Regions from separate parts of the Lysinibacillus sp. NPDC097231 genome, predicted to be linked through region 1. Evidence: predicted binding sites of a transcription regulator. Region 1 holds the regulator's gene; the other holds the start of a gene.

Region 1 (5,077 bases):
GTCATTAACTGTTCATAATGATGATGCAGCTGTCTCACAATCAGAGGTTTCTAATTCCAATATCCTTGAACAAGCTGATGCACAGGTGAATGACGATCAGGATAATGAGGAAGCAATTACCCCTATTGTATCTATTGCAAAGGAATCTCTTCCAGCTAATTTAAAACTAATCACTTTTACTTTAGAGGTTGCTGCACTAGATTATCCTTCACTTGAGGCTTTCTTGCAGGAGATAGAACAATTAGAGCGTGTGATGAAAACCGATTCCATTGATTTTAAATTACCTGGAGAGCAGGATCAGCTAACGAAAGATGCAGATCTAATTTTAAAGGCGACCGTGCAAGTAACAACGTTCTATTACGAAGGACAACAATAACATGATAGGCGCACATACTGCAAATGTATGAGCGCCTATTCGTTTAGGAGGTCATAAAAATGGAAATGGCTTATACAATTGTAGTTTTAATATTTGGGCTCGTGCTTGGCTCTTTTTTTAATGTAGTGGGCTTACGTGTACCTATGAAGGAATCCATAGTGCGGCCACCCTCGCATTGTACCAATTGTCAGAGACAGTTGACGGCAATTGATTTAGTGCCTGTTTTGTCTTATTTGTTTTTAGGTGGGAAATGCCGTAGCTGTGGGCAAAAAATTTCTTGGATTTATCCACTGATGGAATTGATAACAGGAGTCTTATTTGCTTTTGCTTATTGGAAATTAGGTTTTAGTGCGGAGCTTTTCGTAGCACTATTATTGATTTCTTTATTAGTCATTATTGTCGTATCGGATTTTGCCTATATGCTTATTCCAGATAAAGTACTGCTATTCTTTTTACCATTGCTTGTGCTTGGACGAGTGATATCGCCGTTGTCACCATGGTGGGATAGTTTAGTGGGTGCTGTTGTGGGCTTTGGCATATTATATTGTATTGCTGTTTTATCAAGAGGTGGTATGGGTGGGGGCGATATTAAACTTTTCTTTTTACTCGGTCTCGTACTCGGCACGCTAAATGCACTGCTGACACTATTTTTAGCATCCGTGATAGGAATGTTTGCTGGTATAATTATGGTAAAGCTACGCAGACAGGGCAGAAAAACACCTATACCATTTGGTCCATCCATTGCTTTAGCAGCAATCATCGTTTATTTCTATGGGGATGTATTGATTAATTGGTATCTAGGATTTTGGTAAGCTAAAAAGCTTGTGAATTTAGGAGGGAAATATCATGAAACCAGTGATCGGGATAACGGCGTTTGTGGAGGATGATTTGTCCTCGGGATTAAATGCGGCCTATAGTAAGAGCATTATAGAAGCTGGGGGCATTCCTCTTATTATTCCGCTTGGAGTGGAAGCGGATGTGGCACAGATTTTATCGTTAACGGACGGATTATTGCTGTCGGGTGGTCATGATGTCCATCCATTCCTCTTTGGTGCAGAGCCAACACCCAAATTAGGGAAAGTTCATCCAGAAAGGGATTCGGTGGAGCTTGCATTAATTGAAGCGGCCTTTATTCGAAAAATGCCGATCTTTGCTATTTGTCGTGGCATTCAAATGCTAAATGTTGCACTAGGAGGTACAGTATATCAAGATATTGATAGCGAATACCATAGTAGTAAGTTAATAAAGCATAAGCAACAAGCGGCTAGAGGCGTTGCAACACATTATGTTAATGTCACACCAAATACATTATTACATTCGATTATTGAGGAAGAAAAAATTGCAGTGAATTCATTTCATCACCAAGCGGTCAATGTATTAGCGGAGAACTTGATAGTTGCCGCAAAATCAAGTGATGGTATCATTGAAGCGTTGGTACATGAAGAATTACCATTTTGTCTGGGCGTACAGTGGCATCCTGAAGAACAAGCTATTTCAGGGGATGAAGTAGCAAAGAAGTTATTCACTGCATTTGTGAATACATGCCTGAAATTCAAGGTAGAGAGATAAAATAGATCAGGGCTATTTCACGATGTTTTGTTAAATAATATAAAATACAGGCGACGTAGCAAGGAATCCATTTGAAAGTGGATTCCTTTTTTAAAATCAAAAAAGAGGTATATGCTCTTTTACGAACATAATAACCTCTTAGAATTTGAAGTATTTTAGTGTACGCGACGATAGAGTCCAACAACTTGCCCTAAAATAGAAACTTGATCTACAATAATTGGCTCCATTGTAGAGTTTTCAGGCTGCAAACGGAAATGATTTTTTTCCTTGAAGAAACGCTTTACAGTTGCTTCGTCCTCTTCGGTCATAGCAACGACAATATCACCATTGTCAGCAGTTGCTTTTTGTTTAACAATGACTAAATCTCCATCAAAGATACCAGCTTCAATCATTGATTCACCCATAATTTCTAGCATAAATAACTGTTCTTCGCTTGTACCATAAATATCCGGTAGTGGGAAATATTCATCGATATTTTCAATGGCAGTTATCGGTGAACCTGCTGTGACCTTCCCTACAAGTGGGACATGAATAACACTTTGCTTTTGAATAGAATCCTCTGGCTCCAGAATTTCGATAGCACGTGGCTTCGTTGGATCTCGACGAATAAAGCCTTTTTGTTCTAAACGAGCTAAATGTCCATGAACTGTTGAGCTTGAAGCAAGTCCAACTGCCTCACCGATCTCACGTACAGATGGTGGATACCCCTTTGCCCGCACTTCTTCCTTGATGAACGCTAAAATGTCCTCTTGTCTTTTCGAAACTTTTTTCATGATTGCTCACCTCTTTTTTCTATTCATTCTACTTAATTAAATAGTATAGCAGAATGCGAACACTAACGCAAACATAGGTTCGAAAAGTGTTTGACAAAAACGTTTGTTCGCATTATTATGAGAACATATATTCCGAACAAACATTCTAAAAAGGGGCAATAATCATGAAATTCTTAAAGAAAAATCCACATATTACAACTTTATTAGGGGCTTGCGTATTATTTGCAGCATATCTTTTTATAACAGATCCAGGAGATGTTTCATATACAGAAATTGAAGTTGAACACGGTGATAGCTTATGGTCGTTAGCTGAACAATACCGTGGTAAAATGAGTACGGAAAACTGGATTAAGATTGTGAAAGCAGAAAATGAATTACCAAACGTTAAAATTATTGCAGGTAATTCACTAGTGATTCCAGTAGTGGGGGGCCATTCCAAGCCTCTAAATACAATCGAAATCGCGAGAAATGAGAAATGATGAATCAACAACAATCGGCTGTTGTCTATTGCCGCGTGAGTACAGAAAAAGAGACACAAAGTTCCTCGCTTGAGCGTCAGCAGGAGGAGTTAGTGCGCTATGCTAAAGAGCAGGGCTATGAAGTGAAGAGCGTTTTTAAGGATAAGCATAGTGGCTACGATGTGGAACGCGAAGGCTTACTAGATATGCTCGATTTCATCAAAGAAAAAGATATTAAAGCATTATTTGTGCAGGATGAAACACGTTTAGGACGTGGCAATGCTCGAATGGCAGTACTGCATTTATTGCAAAAAATTGAAACGGATGTTTTTTCTATGAGAGACGCAGGGCCAGTACAGTTAAATGAAATGGATACGATGCTGCTGGAGATTTTAGCAATAGTAGAGGAATACCAGCGAAGAATGCATAATGCTAAAATACGGCGAGGCATGCGTCGTGCTGTTGAAAATGGCTATCGTCCTGAAAACAATTTATCGAATCGTGGAAATCCTCATGGTCAAGAGCGCAAGGATGTGCCTGTAGAGGAAATTGTAAATCTTCGTAATCGAGGTTTTACCTTTGAGGAAATCGCCATAACGCTTAGAGGTCTTGGCTTTGAGGTAAGTAAAGCTACTGTACATCGAAGATATCGGGAATATCAAGAGGGAAGCGTGCAAATGAAGTAAGGTTTTGTCAGTGGGAGTTTTATCGTCCCACTGATTTTTTACTTTAAAAGGCTCTAAATGGTGGTAAAGGATAGGCTCGCGGAAGTGACGGATAGAAGGGCGGAATAGAACCGCCGAAGTGACGGATAGAACGTCGAAAGTGACGGATAGAAGGGCAAGTGACGGATAGACTCGCCGAAGTGACGGTTAGAATGGCGGAACTGACGGATAGAGTCGCCGAAGTGATGGTTAGAATCACCCAAGCGACTGATAGGACGGATTCCACCTTCAAAATAACAGGTACAATAAATAACTAAGTCCTATTTATCCTAAAGTATTAAATTAATACAAACTTTCGATAGTCACATTGTCTGGTAGTTTGAATGGATTTTCTTTATTTATTCTGTCATAAAACATGATCCCGTTTAAATGATCTATTTCATGTTGCATTAAGATTGCACCGTATCCATTAAATTGAAAAATGGCTTCTTGCCCATGTATGTCATATGCTTTGACCTTAATTCTTTCATATCTTGGAACAAAACCATTAACTCTTCTATTAACCGAAAGACATCTTTCTCCCTCTGATAAATAAATCATGTTTAAAGAGTGACTAATGATTTTAGGATTAATTAACATATATTCATGATTTTTATCTCAATCTTGAAAAAGTGCAGCAAACATTCGTTTATTAAGACCAATTTGATTAGCGGATAACCCTGAACCAGGACGCAATTTGTATTTCTTTGAAAGATCCGGATCTTGGCTATTTCTCAAGTATTGAAGCATGCATAATAAACTATCTTTATCGTCTTCTGATACAGGTAACGTAACCTCTTTGGTATTCTTTCTTAATATTGCAGCACTCTCTTTTACGAAATCTTTCATTGTTATCATATACTCTGGACGAAACTTACTCATATATAAACACCTCATCTACTTTTCTATTTAGAGCTTTAGCAACTCTAAAGGCCAATTCAAGAGTAGGGTCATACTTATCATTTTCAATACAATTAATAGTTTGTCTTACAACGCCACATTCCTTTGCGAGTGCCTCTTGAGTCATACCTAATTTTTTTCTTAAAACTTTAATAATGTTTTTCAGATTTATCCCTCTTTTGTCTAACATATTGGACATATCATATAAAATAAATTCATAAATGTCCAATCATTTGGACATTGTAGATATAAAAATAAGAGAAGTAGAGCGATTTCAACTTCTCTTTCTCACGTATT
Region 2 (5,077 bases), on a different contig from region 1:
ACCTTTCCACCAACAAGAGACAGTAAACCTCCAGCGTGTTCTTCTTTCTCGCTACGTCTAATTAACAACCATCTTTCACTTTTGTAAATTGCACCTTCTACATTAACAATAAACACAATATTCCCTCCCAAAATAATTCTTTAGAAATACTCAAAGTTAAATATACCCATCTATAAAATTATACAGTATATGTAAAAAACAAACAAATACAATGGTACGGCTTATTGAACTAAACTGCACCGTTAGTACAATAAGAAAAAAGAGCTGTCTAAAACAGCTCTCAAAGTGTTGAAAAACAAAATGGTCAAGGAAATCTTTATGAATATTTGGCACTTTAAATGAGCTGATTTCCGTTCTAGGCTACTCGCTTTGCCGCTGACGCTTCGCTTTCGTGCAGAGCAAAGCTTCCTGTGGGCAAGCGCCGAGCCGCTTCCTCCGCTCCCTTTTACAAACGGTAAGAATACTCATTTTCCGTTTCTAATTTAGTTAGTTCTCTTATTGTTGGATTAGTAACACTATTTCTTTAAATATTTTCTAAAATTCGCTGCTCAAAGCGAGCATAGTTATTTGTTTATCCGATTAATTAGTAACTTTTCTACTTGTGTTTTTAAAGCTTGATTAGCATAACGAAGTACTACGTCATTACCTGCCGTTGCGACTTGGACGTCACTAAAATATTCATCCACTGGTTGCCAACCTACTACTCGGATACGAAGTTGTGCAAGTTGCCGTTTAAGATTAAATAATTCTTGTCGTAAATCCTTTAACAAAGTATCCATTAATGGAAGAAAGACATTTTTCATTTTAAATTGTTCTGCCTTTTGATAATCAATCTGCAAAGATTTCACTGCTAATTCTAACAATAGATATTTGTGAAGTAATTGCCTCTCATCGGTTTTAATCATAATAATCAGCATCCAGTTGCGCTGAACATATATTTTTTAATGAAATACGTTTTGTTTTAAGAAGAGTCTCAAGTATAAGTTCGTTTGTATTAATATTTATAGAATTTATTTTTCCTATCCATTGAGTGATTTTACCATCTGACCAAACATCTAACTTAACGTTTTGATGCTGATTATAAGCTAAATCTATCGTTTGTTGTAATTCTTCTAATTCCCAATCGGCAAGCTCTCTTTGTTGTTTTGCATATCCCTGCTTATACTCCCTAAGTAGCTCCAAATGCTCTGGTAACATCATCGATGCCCATTTAATATTACCTCTGTCTTTTATCATCAAATCACTCCTATGCCAAATGACCACCAACTAAGCGATCTCGATTAATAGCTGTACCAGCTTTTGTGAAAGAAACTGCTCTTAATATTGAGGTAGCCCCAAACCTATTGCGTATTGCATCCATTGTAGGACCGATTATTTGACGCTGTGGTTTGCGTTCGTCAAATAAATCTAATTGGATGCTATGCTCTCTTTCGAGGTTCGTTATTCGCACAGATAATTGACGAGCTGGCTCTCCGGCAAAGTGTTCATCCAGTAATTCAATACAAGTTTTATACATTACAAGAGTTTCACTTGTTGGTACTGCAATCGTTTTAGATCGATGGAACCCTTTGGTCATGGCATTATGACTGTAGGAAAGACCTAAGCTGATTGTACGGCCAACAAACCCTGCATCACGTGTGCGTTTCATTACATCTTCGCACATTTCTAGGAGCACTACAGAGATTTCTTTTCGTGTGTGATAATCCCTCATCAGCATTTGGCCCTTCCCAAAACTTAAAGTGCCGTTTGTTATTAACGGCTCCCCTAATGTGGATAAATCGATTCCCCATGCATGATAATAGAGTTGATTGCCCATTACACCAAAGCGCTTTTCTAATTCTTTTAGATTTGTATTAGCCAAACCACCAACTGTTTGTATTCCCATAGCATTTAGATTTGCTTCCATTCGTCTTCCTATGCCCCACATTTCGGATAGAGGTCGTACAGGCCATAATTTCTTTGGAATATCGTCATAAGTCCAGTTGGCAAAACCAGTTTTCTTTGCATCAAGGTCTAAAGCTAATTTGGCTATTAACATATTTGGCCCCATACCTACTGCACTAGGTACATTAAATTGGTCAAGAATAGCCCTTTGTATTTCCTTAGCCGTTTCTTCAGGTGAACCCCAAAGCTTTTCAGTGCCAGTTAAATCAACAAAGCTTTCGTCCACACTATACACATGTATAGCATCAACTGGTACGTAATTAGAGATCAATTTTGTAATCGTCATCGACATTTGAATAAAGAAACTCATTTTAGGCTCAAACAATCTAATGTCAGGATGTTTTGGTATCTCATATCGTCTACTGCCAGTTTTGATTTTAAATTTCTCTTTCATCAATGGTGATGCTGCAAGTACAACGCTACCCGGTTGGTCAAAGTTTGCTACTACTGCAACTGGAGTTTCAAAAATATCTAGCCCATGTAACATTGCTACACAGCTAGCGTAAAAACATTTCATATCAATGCACATAATAGGTCGATTTGGCATAACATCGTAATTCATACAACTTCACTCTCTTTTCGGTAAACAGAAGTGACAGTGAAAACATTATTGATGATAAAGGAACGTTTTGCCTGTTGTATTGCTTTAACTAATTGATCTCGCATCTTGATTTCCTCCCAGTTACCTTACGTAATTTTAATGATAAATCACAACATCCATAAAGTTTCCCTTTTCATTACTCTACGCAAGAACATCTGTTTGTATACATAATATTAGAACATTTGTTTGGGTATTAGCAAGATTTAATTTATGGAAATTAAAAAACACAAATCCCACAAAAACAGTACATATATTAGAAATCATTAAGTTTCAAGGATATTAAAATAGGATAATTTAACTAAATGTAAAACCAAGACACAAAAAAGAAAAAGATGTGGTTTTAAACAAAGTCTGTTCATTTATATAAAAGTGAATGGTGCTAGCTACTATTGATGGACGGATATATGTCTTTCGTAAGGACACCCTACCTCTAAAAGGAGGTCGGTTAATGGTGACGAGGATTTTATTATTAATACTATTTGTTAGTTTTAATTTTTCAACAGGTGCTTCTGCTGAAGTTCCACTTAAAGCAGCTTTTATACGAGACCACCAGCTTTGGATGAAAGAGGACGATAAAGAAATACAGCTTACAACAGGTCAGTATGTATCCTCTCCACAGTGGTCAAAAGATGGTCAGTTTATTGCCTATTTAGCAGGTGACGAGAAAGGTGAAAAAACGTATTTGTATATTTATGATTTGAAGAAAAAAGAAAACTATCAGCCATATCCAACAATTGAAACAAGCATTATTAAATGGTCACCAACGTCAAATCAACTAGCTTACATTTCGCATGGTGTCCTAGATGTTACAAAAACAAAAAATGGACGACCACAAGGTTTTGAAAATGTATCTCTAGGTGTTAGTGATTTTGAATGGTTTCCCAACGGAAAAGAGTTTATCGTTTCATCTCAATCTAATTTACTTCCTACTGGATGGGAACCAGTTCGTCTTTTTAAAGTGCCAGTAGATGCTAATCTTGATTCGAATAAAATAAAACCTTTTTACACCATTCAAACAAATACAACCGACTTATTTGCTATTGATGCAGAAGCTTTTAAGTGGAGTCCTGATGGAAGTTGGATTAGTTTTCTATTAACACCTACTGCGTCTTGGTCCAATGATAGCAATACACTTTCTGTACTTTCATCAGTAGGAGACCATTTTCAGGTTATTGGAAAAATGCTTGGGTATAAAAATTGGATAAAGTGGGCCCCTACCAAAAATCAACTTGCCTTCATATCGGGGGAAGGCAGATTTTTCGTTGTAAACAAAAATACTACCGTTACAGAAATTCCCACATTGAATACACGAAAGGAATACACACCTAAAGGATATGTCGACCTTGATTTGGAATGGTTTTCTCCAGATGAAATAATTGTTGCTCGGGCAAAAGAAAACAAAGAGTGGAAAGAGGGACCGGTTCCAACTATGTTTACAGCGCTATATGTAATTAATATTAAATCAGGAGAACAAAAGCAGCTTACATTTCCCAAGAAAAATAAAATAGATAAAGCACCTCAAGTGGTTGGTTCAACTATTACTTGGTATCGAACATCTGAAAAAGAAAACCAAGGAGATGTTTGGGTTAAAGATGGAATAAATGGTCTAGAACATCGGTGGTTAAAAAATGTAGAATCTGCACCAACTTTTTTCTATAAAAAGTAACTGAAACATCCACATATTCCATATTTCGTTTTTATAGTGAAGGGTGCTCGTGAATAAGAAGAACACAATCTAAGCGGAATAAAGGTTCTTGGACCGTTGGAAAACGCTCTACAATGTGATAGTTTGGAGAAAATATTCCTTAATATAATTTAGGAGCACTAAAATGAATAAATGTTTTCTTATTGTATTGTTAACTGGCGTATTAATTAATATATCTATAAATGAAACAGTAGAGGCAAAATCAAGTGGTTCCCCACAACCACTTGAAGAATTTCTTCCAGCAATAGGCTATAAAACTGTAGAATCTGCGTTAAAAGATTTTGAACGACATTTTAATAAGGAGCTTAAGCTACCATTAAGAGTACCACCCATTAGTTTTACCCATCAGTTTGGAAGATTTAGTGATTCAGATGGTGATATCAATGATGAATTTGAAGTAACAATGATAAGTACGACCGCTTTGAAACCGCACGCGTAGCTTTATTTAAGTACATCGAAGGCTGGTACAATCGCAAGCGAATCCACGGTAGCATTGGTTATTTCACATCCGATGCGCATGAGAAAATGTGCCAAGCAGCAGCTAAAAAAGGATACAAAGAAATCTCCCCACACATTTTCCGGGTGCAACTTCAATCCTTTTTAATTGTGCGGTAGCAAGTATCAGACTTGGAACCTTAATAGAAAGGTGCCCATTGTTAAACAAGAAAAAGTAGTATTTTCTGTTAATCGAAGGCTGCAATCACTTGATTTAATTCATTTAAGGCTTGTGGTTCAATTTTTAAAGTAAATGTTGGTTGACCAGTCCCTCCATAAATATAATCATATTGTAAAAGTCGTTTATCTATCACACAAGGTAAATCAAGACC

The links. Region 1 encodes LexA, which represses DNA repair genes until DNA is damaged. Its sites were predicted from a motif close to CGAACATATGTTCG; they were not measured.
Region 2: ACIQXF_RS07560 (Y-family DNA polymerase) is a predicted target of LexA. The motif match lies at 2,721-2,734, and genes of this name have one in related genera.

Annotation. Positions count from the first base shown of each region.
Region 1 covers NZ_JBIWDH010000001.1:39,747-44,823, reverse strand. The annotation lists gene ACIQXF_RS00280 (hypothetical protein) at 1-376, shown strand, start outside; gene ACIQXF_RS00275 (prepilin peptidase) at 436-1,188, shown strand; gene ACIQXF_RS00270 (gamma-glutamyl-gamma-aminobutyrate hydrolase family protein) at 1,223-1,945, shown strand; gene lexA (transcriptional repressor LexA) at 2,101-2,718, opposite strand; gene yneA (cell division suppressor protein YneA) at 2,883-3,197, shown strand; gene ACIQXF_RS00255 (YneB family resolvase-like protein) at 3,194-3,862, shown strand; partial or broken gene def (peptide deformylase) at 4,184-4,762, opposite strand; gene ACIQXF_RS00245 (helix-turn-helix transcriptional regulator) at 4,755-4,946, opposite strand.
Region 2 covers NZ_JBIWDH010000008.1:101,267-106,343, forward strand. The annotation lists gene ACIQXF_RS07545 (NUDIX hydrolase) at 1-116, opposite strand, end outside; gene ACIQXF_RS07550 (YhjD family protein) at 564-905, opposite strand; gene ACIQXF_RS07555 (YolD-like family protein) at 898-1,236, opposite strand; gene ACIQXF_RS07560 (Y-family DNA polymerase) at 1,247-2,506, opposite strand; gene ACIQXF_RS07565 (translocation protein TolB) at 2,994-4,211, shown strand; gene ACIQXF_RS07570 (hypothetical protein) at 4,375-4,689, shown strand; gene ACIQXF_RS07580 (aminoacyl-tRNA deacylase) at 4,934-5,077, opposite strand, start outside.